2 regions of the Paenibacillus terrisolis genome follow, and region 1 is predicted to be linked to the other one. Evidence: riboswitches for the same ligand, from Rfam matches in the RefSeq annotation. Region 1 holds a riboswitch; the other holds the start of a gene.
What was found. Region 1 has a riboswitch for cyclic di-AMP ahead of ACI48K_RS08695 (hypothetical protein). Riboswitches for the same ligand answer to the same signal wherever they lie in the genome.
Positions count from the first base shown of each region.

Region 2: linked by a shared signal. The riboswitch ahead of ACI48K_RS22025 (APC family permease) and the one ahead of ACI48K_RS08695 (hypothetical protein) in region 1 are both predicted to bind cyclic di-AMP.

Region 1 is NZ_JBKFGG010000006.1:222,846-227,468, forward strand. It holds gene ACI48K_RS08680 (glycerophosphodiester phosphodiesterase family protein) at 1-529, shown strand, start outside; gene ACI48K_RS08685 (hypothetical protein) at 651-1,448, opposite strand; gene ACI48K_RS08690 (hypothetical protein) at 1,532-2,101, shown strand; cyclic di-AMP (ydaO/yuaA leader) riboswitch at 2,099-2,294, shown strand; cyclic di-AMP (ydaO/yuaA leader) riboswitch at 2,398-2,577, shown strand; gene ACI48K_RS08695 (hypothetical protein) at 2,699-3,097, shown strand; gene ACI48K_RS08700 (signal peptide protein) at 3,126-3,233, shown strand; gene kdpF (K(+)-transporting ATPase subunit F) at 3,230-3,310, shown strand; gene kdpA (potassium-transporting ATPase subunit KdpA) at 3,340-4,623, shown strand, end outside.
Region 2 is NZ_JBKFGG010000036.1:6,519-11,141, forward strand. It holds gene ACI48K_RS22010 (DUF445 domain-containing protein) at 1-906, opposite strand, end outside; gene ACI48K_RS22015 (hypothetical protein) at 1,021-1,455, opposite strand; gene ACI48K_RS22020 (hypothetical protein) at 1,445-1,960, opposite strand; cyclic di-AMP (ydaO/yuaA leader) riboswitch at 2,092-2,262, opposite strand; cyclic di-AMP (ydaO/yuaA leader) riboswitch at 2,659-2,831, shown strand; gene ACI48K_RS22025 (APC family permease) at 2,969-4,623, shown strand, end outside.

The DNA.
Region 1 (4,623 bases):
GCCTTCGCTGACGGATGTATTGACGCGCTTTCCGGACAAATCGTTCCTAATTCATATCAAGAGCGATAATCCCGATGAAGGCAGGCAACTGGCCGGCTATCTCGCCGAGGTGCCGGAGGAAGGCCGGAAACAACTGGCCGTTTATGGCGGGGATCAGCCGGTAGCCGCTGTGAAAGAGCAGCTTCCGGACATGCGGGTGATGTCCAAAGCCACGTTAAAGCAATGCTTGCTGTCTTACGAGGCTTCCGGCTGGACGGGTTATGTTCCGAATGCCTGCCGGAACACAGAACTGCACATCCCGGAAAAAATCGCGCCCTGGATTTGGGGCTGGCCCGATAAGTTCCTGAACCGGATGGACCGGGTAAATACCCGGGTGATCGTGGTGGGAGGCGATGGCAGCGAGTTTTCAAGTGGATTCGATACTGTCGCGGATCTTCGGCGCCTGCCGAAGGATTATTCCGGCTGGATATGGACCAACCGGATCGACCGGATCGGGAAAGCGCAGGCCAAAGTGCAGACCGGGGATTGAGCGATACAGGAGGGTGTCCCAGAAGTCATCTATGACGGCTTTTGGTACACCCTCTAATACTTATCATAACAGCAGAGCAGAAAAATCCTGCCAGATACCTGGTCGACTTTGAGGATTTGCGTTAGAACAGGTCAAACACCAACCCAAACACCAACCCAAACACCAACCCAAACACCAACCCAAACACCAACCCAAACACCAACCCAAACACCAACCCAAACACCAACCCAAACACCAACCCAAACACCAACCCAAACACCAACCCAAACACCAACCCAAACACCAACCCAAACACCAACCCAAACACCAACCCAAACACCAACCCAAACACCAACCCAAACACCAACCCAAACACCAACCCAAACACCAACCCAAACACCAACCCAAACACCAACCCAAACACCAACCCAAACACCAACCCAAACACCAACCCAAACACCAACCCAAACACCAACCCAAACACCAACCCAAACACCAACCCAAACACCAACCCAAACACCAACCCAAACACCAACCCAAACACCAACCCAAACACCAACCCAAACACCAACCCAAACACCAACCCAAACACCAACCCAAACACCAACCCAAACACCAACCCAAACACCAACCCAAACACCAACCCAAACACCAACCCAAACACCAACCCAAACACCAACCCAAACACCAACCCAAACACCAACCCAAACACCAACCCAAACACCAACCCAAACACCAACCCAAACACCAACCCAAACACCAACCCAAACACCAACCCAAACACCAACCCAAACACCAACCCAAACACCAACCCAAACACCAACCCAAACACCAACCCAAACACCAACCCAAACACCAACCCAAACACCAACCCAAACACCAACCCAAACACCAACCCAAACACCAACCCAAACACCAACCCAAACACCAACCCAAACACCAACCCAAACACCTCACCCGTCCGTCACTTCTTGAAATAGCGGCCTGTTATAGCCTTATTCCACTGAAGAGGCCTCATTCTGGATGAATAGCGCCATTTTATGGCCTTATTTATTCAGAAGAGCTCCTTTTCACTTGGTTTTGGCCGGTTTGCCGAAAATAGGGCCCTTTTGCACCGCTATTTTCAGGAAAATGCGGTCTCGGAGTGAAACAAGGCCATTTTGTACCGCTATTCGAGAAATCGCCGTTTGCCGTTTATTGTTGATTCCAGGCCAGGAAGGACCTGTTCAGCAAAAGGAAAGTTTGCCGGGACCGACTCAACTGCGCACGAGCAGCTCATCCTCGATGCCGGGCTCACTCCGGCTGACCGGAACGCCGGCAAAGCTGGCCCAACGCGGACCAGCGTGCTATGCATCAAGGGAAGCCGAAGCTTCCGGCATTTTCGACTTCGAATTTGCCGAAACCCAGCCCGGGGATCGGATGGATTTTGAGAAAAGTGAAGAAATACCGAATTCGGAAGAGTATTCGAGAGTTTTAGTGTGGTTCCCCACAGAAAAACGCCGGATTGGAGTAGTCATGCTTTTCGCATATTCTTTACAGGATAGCATGCCGAGAGTAAGATACGTTCATGAAATAACAATGATTACTATTTAAATTCAATCGCTGAATTTCCGAATAGGAAATCGGGGGAACCAAATGATGAGCGTAAGTCTGGTGTGGGAGCCGGACGAATGCGCATCCGGGGTGAATCCTTAAAGAAGAACGGCCATGGACCCTTCTTTGAGGTAGGGCGACTCTCACCGTCCGAATCCGGCAGCTAACCTCGAAAGCGAGGAACGGTTTATACCGCTCCGGAGAGAGGATGATGAAGCTTGTGATCGGAACAAGACCACAGGGCTCCTAAGCCTCTGTGGTTTTTTGCGTTTAAATTTGAAAAATTATAGTCATAATGAAAAAAATCGCTGAATCTTTCTGAAAACGAGAAAGAGCGGGGGAACCAATCGAAAGCCGCCAGGCGGCTTCCATGGGGTGAATCGCCGGGCATGGTTCGAGCAGCCTTTGTCCGGGGTAGGGCGACTCTTGCGTCCGAATCCGGCAGCTAACTTCGCAAGCGTCCAAAGAGAGTCCAAACATCTGTCGACTATAGACGCGTTTCATTAAACGTGCCTGAAGAAGCTGGCGACTTAGTTCTCTCTTTTCGCAGGGCTTCTTTTTTTGCGCCTTCGGCTACTAAATTGGAGGAGAATAATCATGAATCATGAGGAAGAATATATTCTGGTTTCTGCGCCTACGAAAGCGGGATTGGAATTTATTCGGACATTGCAAATCAAGAATCTGCCGTTTGCCGTATTGACCAACAATGAAAAAGAGAAGCGGCGGATGGATAAATTAGGCATAAAGCACATTATTAAAGTGGATACTAAAAAACATGATTCGTGGTTGATTCCCGATTTGCCAATTGGCCCTGTGTATCTATTTGAAAACAGTTTGCCGCTGTGCTGTTTGTATATTCAGATCTGCCAGTCCTGGACGAGAAAGCCGATCTATGTCATCGTCCACGGAACAAATTCCAGACTCGTCTACAAAGCGCTTGGAGCAGATTATGTTATTTATTCAAAAGGCGACAATGTTTCCTTTTTAATACCTTGAACACGCAAGAAGGGGAGGTACTACTGGAATGCTTGATGTGATTATGATCGGTTCGTTTGTGATTTTAACGGTATTTTGCCTCGGAATTGCGTCCTGGGCGAGCAGAGTGATTGATAAAGGAAGTGCGGAACAATGATTTGGGCTTTGGGGGTTATCGTTTTTTTGATGTTTGTGTATCTGCTGTATGTTTTATTGAATCCGGAGAAGTTTTAACTCAGTTGTCTTAGGAGGGTATGAAGGAAATGGTTGCCATTCTTTCCATTGGAGTCACGCTGCTACTCGCATTGCTTCTGGCTCGTCCGGCCGGATTGTATATGGCCAAAGTTTTCGATTATGAGAAGACGGGGCTGGATAAGTTTTTTGGCCCCATCGAAAAATTAATATACGCGATAGGCGGGATCCGACGGGAAAATCAGTCCTGGAAAAAATATGCCGCGTCGGTCCTGGTCAGCAACGGGGTTATGATCTTGCTGGTTTACCTTGTATTTCGGACGCAGTCCTATCTGCCGCTTAATCCAAGCGGAGTTCCGAACATAGAACCGACGCTCGCCTTTAATACGGCGATCAGCTTCATGACCAATACGAACCTGCAGCATTACAGCGGCGAAAGCGGATTATCGTATTTGTCGCAAATGATCGGGATTGTGTTCATGATGTTTGTGTCTCCAGCCACTTTGCTGGCTGCGGCAATCGCTTTTATCCGCGGACTCGCCGGCAAGCAGCTTGGTAATTTCTTTGTCGATTTGGTTCGTGCGCTTACTCGCATTCTGCTGCCGGTTGCGTTCGTGATGGCGCTTGTTTTTGTCGCCCTTGGCGTTCCGCAAACGCTGGAGCCTACGGCACTTGCCCATACGCTTCAAGGCGGCGATCAACTGATTGCCAGAGGTCCGGTCGCTTCATTGCTGTCGATTAAAATGTTCGGCACGAACGGCGGCGGGTTTCTGGGGGTCAACTCGGCACATCCGTTCGAAAATCCGGACGCGATCAGCAATTTGCTGCAAATTTTGCTCATGATGGTATTCGGTACAGCGATTCCGTTTACGTACGGGAAGATCGTCGGAAACGCCAAGCAGGGACGCGTGCTGTTCCTTTCCATGTCGCTGATGTTCATCATCATGCTGGTGATCTCGTTAACAGCCGAATACCATGGGAATCCGGTGCTGAACAGCTATGGCATCCAGCATGATCAGGGCAGCATGGAGGGCAAGGAGGTCCGCTTTGGCGTTGCGCAATCGTCTCTTTATTCAGTCGTGACAACCGCTGCCGAAACCGGGGCCGTGAACACGATGCATGACACGTTAACTCCGCTCGGCGGGTTTGTGGCGATATCCAATATGATGCTCAACACCGTTTTTGGCGGCGCGGGGGCAGGGTTCATGAACGTGCTGATGTACGCGATTATCGGCGTATTCCTGGCCGGTCTGATGGTCGGCCACACGCCGGAATTTTTAGGCAAAAAAATCGAAGGCAAGGAAATGAAGCTGGTTGCGCTCACGATGCTGATTCCTCCTTTCATTATTCTGGTG
Region 2 (4,623 bases), on a different contig from region 1:
TACGATGAAGCTCGTTCCGTTTTCTCCCTTTATTTGATCCGCAGCCCAATTTCGGAGAGTGAGTATGTTGTCGTCATTTTCAATGAGACGGAGAAGTGTGCCGCGAAGTTCCAAGGCGAGCTTTTCGCGCAAAGGGCTAGCCTCATCCAGTAATTCCCTCGCCGTCGAAAGGGACAAATCTTGAAGCATGATTCCCAGCTTGTCTTCCGTGAAGAAACCCGTAACGGCCTGAAGGAAAAATCCTCTGATTCCCTTGCCTTTCATTTCCGTTAACTTCTGATATGCCATGCTGCCGAGGAGCGCGCTTGTATTTTCCTGTTCCAGCCATTTAATGAGTCCCGAAGCGGCGAGGTCGATCACTTTGTAATCGTAACCGGAACGTACGGCCTGCCGGTAGACATGTTTCGTCGCCGTTTGAATATCGGCTTTACTAAGCCAGACGGACAATCCGCTTTGAAGATACGGAACGTATTTTTCCGTCGGCAACTGCCGCAGCAGCGTTTCGGAGAAATTCAGAATGTTCAATCTTGTTTTCTTGCGGCTCAGTATTCTGGCTAGCATGAAAATTGCCGTTTCCAAAACATGTATGGATCGAAGCTTGGCTTCGATGCTCTGTTTATTTAAAAGCTCGTTCTCTACGGCGGAAATGAGTGAACGCGTAATTTTGCTTTTGTTTTTTAGCAATAACGAGGTGTGGGGGATCGGAATCCCCAGAGGATGACGAAACAATGCGGTAACCGCAAACCAGTCGGCCATTCCTCCCACCAAACCTGCTTCAAAACTCCCCTTTAATAATTGAACAAAAGTGGACTGGGGTAACAACAAAGTGGCTAAAAAACCGCAAAACATAATTAATAACGAGATCCCGGCCAAATTTCTTGACTTCATTTTATGCCCTCTTTCCATGCCTTGTAGCCGCAGTTCTTTTATTGTCTCCCTTTAGATTAAATCATAGTCGACGGATTCGGTAAACATCGGTTCGCGTCCCCCGCCCCTAAGTTCCCTTTCATGAAGAGTTAATTATAGTAATGAATAATAAGACATCGATTCCTGAATCAATTTTTCTTCATTCGGCGGGTTCCTGTATAAACGGTTGTTCCCATGTTCGTCACCGGCTGCGATTTTGAGTGGAACACGCTTGGCTTGAGCGACTTCGAGCAAGGCGATTTGGACCAGTTCCCGTTGGTTCTGACTCCATTCCGCGCCTTTGCACCGTACAATTTCGAGGGCTTCCTCAACCGTATGATTTCGGATGCACTTTAAGAAAACTCCCCATTTGATCAAATCAAATCCTTTCTGATCCGCGAAAACGAGGCAAGCACCCAAACCGCAGTTTTCTCCGCATGAAAGCTTCAGAACGCAATACCAGCAGCCTTTCGGCTTTTTTACCGTCCAAAGAAAGCTGGGAGGTTCATGAAAGGCAAACAGTTTAATTTGTGACAACTTAGTCTTCATTCGTTTTCCCTCCAGGATTTTCTGCGAATTTTAGTTCAATATGGTGAGTTTTCCGGGCTTTTTCAACAAACTGCCGAATCTCCCGCTCATTCTCGCAAACTGCGGAATGCTCCAGCCAGATGATATATTTCATTTTATGAACGACGGATAAATGAAGGGGAAACGATTCTCTTGACTTGATCACATACCAACCGGAAGGTTTGTTTCTCCAAGGCTCCCGGAAGGCTGCCGGAAGCGGAAGCCTGGTACGAGTGAACCAGTCCTGCTGCTGTTGTTTTTCTCTCAGTTTCTTATAAATTCCGAGCACGATTTCAGAATCCGGGCATTCCAGACAGGAAGCCGGCTGACCAAACTGCCGCAGCACCTCGATTTTGTCTTTCCCGAAGCCGTAACCCACGATAAACCGCTGGCCACATTCTTCATACCATAGAGCTCCGAAACATAAGTAGCGTAAACTGATTGGATCCAAAAGTCCCTGCTCTGTCCCAATATAATATAGTTTCATGTCGTACCCCCGTCGTTTAAAGATTGTATAAACTGTCATTTCAGCAAAAAAACCGCAAACAGAGATAAAACCTCTGCTGCGGTTTTGCGTGGACGAAAAAACAGACCCGGCGCAAATGCAAGGCAAAATAAAGGTTCCCCCTGTCACGCTTACGAGGTTAGCTGCCGGATTCGGGCGGTGGGAGTCGCCCTACCTTAAGAGACCGGAATGATAGTCTCTTCTCGGATTCACCCCAAGAGGACCGTTAAAGGTCCGATGGTTCCCCCGCTTCCCGCCAGGCGGGAATTAAGCGTCGTTCATTACAACGAATCATACTATCTCAAGATTCCTTTTGTAAAAAAGGAAAAGAGCTTTTTCAGGTCCTGCTGAAGCAAATTTTCGCTCAAAAAGAAAAGAAATAAGCTTAAAAAGTATTTGTTGAAGCTTTTCATGTATCTTTCTAATGAAAGCTTAATTTTTTATTTTCAATTAAGGGAAAGGGACGGCAAATGATTTTTTTGCGTTAATTCCATTAAAGCAAGAAAAGGAAAGATAATGGCCGAAGAAATATAAATTTCGAGAGGGAAATTACGATGTAAGCGGTTTTTCGGGAAACTATGCCGTTTTTTTGCGAGTACATTTCTTAATCGATCGCTTTACAAAACCTTGATATCGAACGTATGATGTTAATTGTTTCTTGAATATTATTTCTGAAAACTTATTCATTATCGCTGAATTTCCTAACCTGGAAAACGGGGGAACCGGTTGGAGTTAAGCCTGAAAACGGGTGATTCTCCTATGGGGTGAATCCTGACGGCAATACGCGTCAGGTAGGGCGACTCTTGCCGTCCGAATCCGACAGCTAACCTCGTAAGCGTAGTCAGGAGTGGGTAACTTACTGTGAAAAAGACACAGGCTACCCTGTGTTTTTTTGTTGCCTAAAATTGACTTAACAGGCAGCAAAAATTGAAAATAAACCCGATTTGGTCGGGGGAAATTAGAAAAATAACATTTGTGGCGGTGAAACTTGTGCTTTCCTATTTAAAAAGATTTCTCATTGGGCGTCCGTTAAAATCGACGGAGCTGGGTGAACAAAAACTGACGAAGACAAAAGCGCTTGCGATTCTTTCCTCGGACGCCTTGTCCTCAGTGGCATACGGGCCGGAGCAAATCCTGGTGGTTCTGATGACCATCGGCGCGATCGCTTATTGGTATTCCATTCCAATCGCGGCGGGCGTTTTGGTTCTTTTGGCCGCTTTGATTTTGTCTTATCGTCAAATCATTTTCACCTATCCTCACGGAGGTGGAGCTTACGTTGTTTCCAAAGAGAATCTTGGTGTGCTTCCGGGGTTAGTCGCCGGGGGTTCCCTGCTTGTCGATTACGTTTTGACCGTATCCGTCAGCGTATCGGCCGGGACGGATGCCATTACTTCGGCTTTTCCCAGTTTGCATCCTTACACAGTTATCATAGCTGTTGTTTTTGTGCTTTTCATAACAACGCTGAATTTAAGGGGAGTCACGGAATCCGCATCCGTTTTTGCTTTGCCGGTTTACCTGTTTGTTCTTGCCTTGTTTATTATGATCGGGGCAGGCATTTTTCGTGTTCTGACCGGGCAAGCAGCTCCGGAACTTCATACGCCCCTGGGAACTCCCGTAGCGGGAATCGGCCTGTTTTTGCTGCTTCGCGCCTTCGCCTCCGGGTGTACGGCATTAACCGGGGTTGAAGCTATTTCCAACGCGATCCCCAACTTCAAAGATCCAGCCCCCCGCAATGCGGCCAAGACACTGCTTGCCATGGGAACTTTGCTCGCTTTATTGTTTTCGGGAATCGTCTTTCTTGCTTATTATTATGGCGTTGGCCATCGCACCGATGTAACGGTGCTGTCGCAAATCGCCGAACAGACCTTTGGAAGAAACTTTATGTACTTCTTCATTCAAGGGACAACGGCATTGATTCTGATTCTGGCCGCCAATACGGGATATTCCGCTTTTCCGCTGCTGGCCGTGAATCTCGCCAAAGACAAATTCATCCCGAGGATGTTTACGATCCGGGGAGACCGGCTCGGATATTCCAACGGGATCCTTATTCTGGGACTTTTTTCGATCATTCTGATCGTTGTTTTTGAAGGCAAGACCGAACTGCTGATTCCGCTCTACGCGATCGGGGTATTCATTCCGTTTACCCTTTCCCAAACGGGAATGATGGTTAAATGGTTCCGTGAGAAACCGGCCGGGTGGGTTAAAAAATTTATAATCAACACGACCGGAGCCGTGATTAGCCTTCTGGTCAGCGTTATGTTCTTTATCACCAAGTTCTCCAACGTTTGGCCGGTGCTTATTTTCTTGCCGGTAATCATTTATTTTTTCCACCGGATTCATAAGCATTATATGGCTATCGCGGATCAACTGAGAATATCGACATGCGAACCGGCACTTGCGATTGAAGGAAATGTCATTATCGTTCCGGTCGCCGGGATTACGCATGTCGTGGAAAACTCGCTGAATTATGCCAAGTCGCTTTCTCCTCATCAGATCATCGCCGTTTATGTACCGTTCGAGAGAGAGGAAGAGGCTATTTTCGAAGAAAAGTGGAAAAAATGGCAGCCAGATGTACGGCTCGTGACTTTGTACTCTCCATATCGCAGCATCATACAGCCTTTGGTGAAGTTCGTGGATACGGTTCA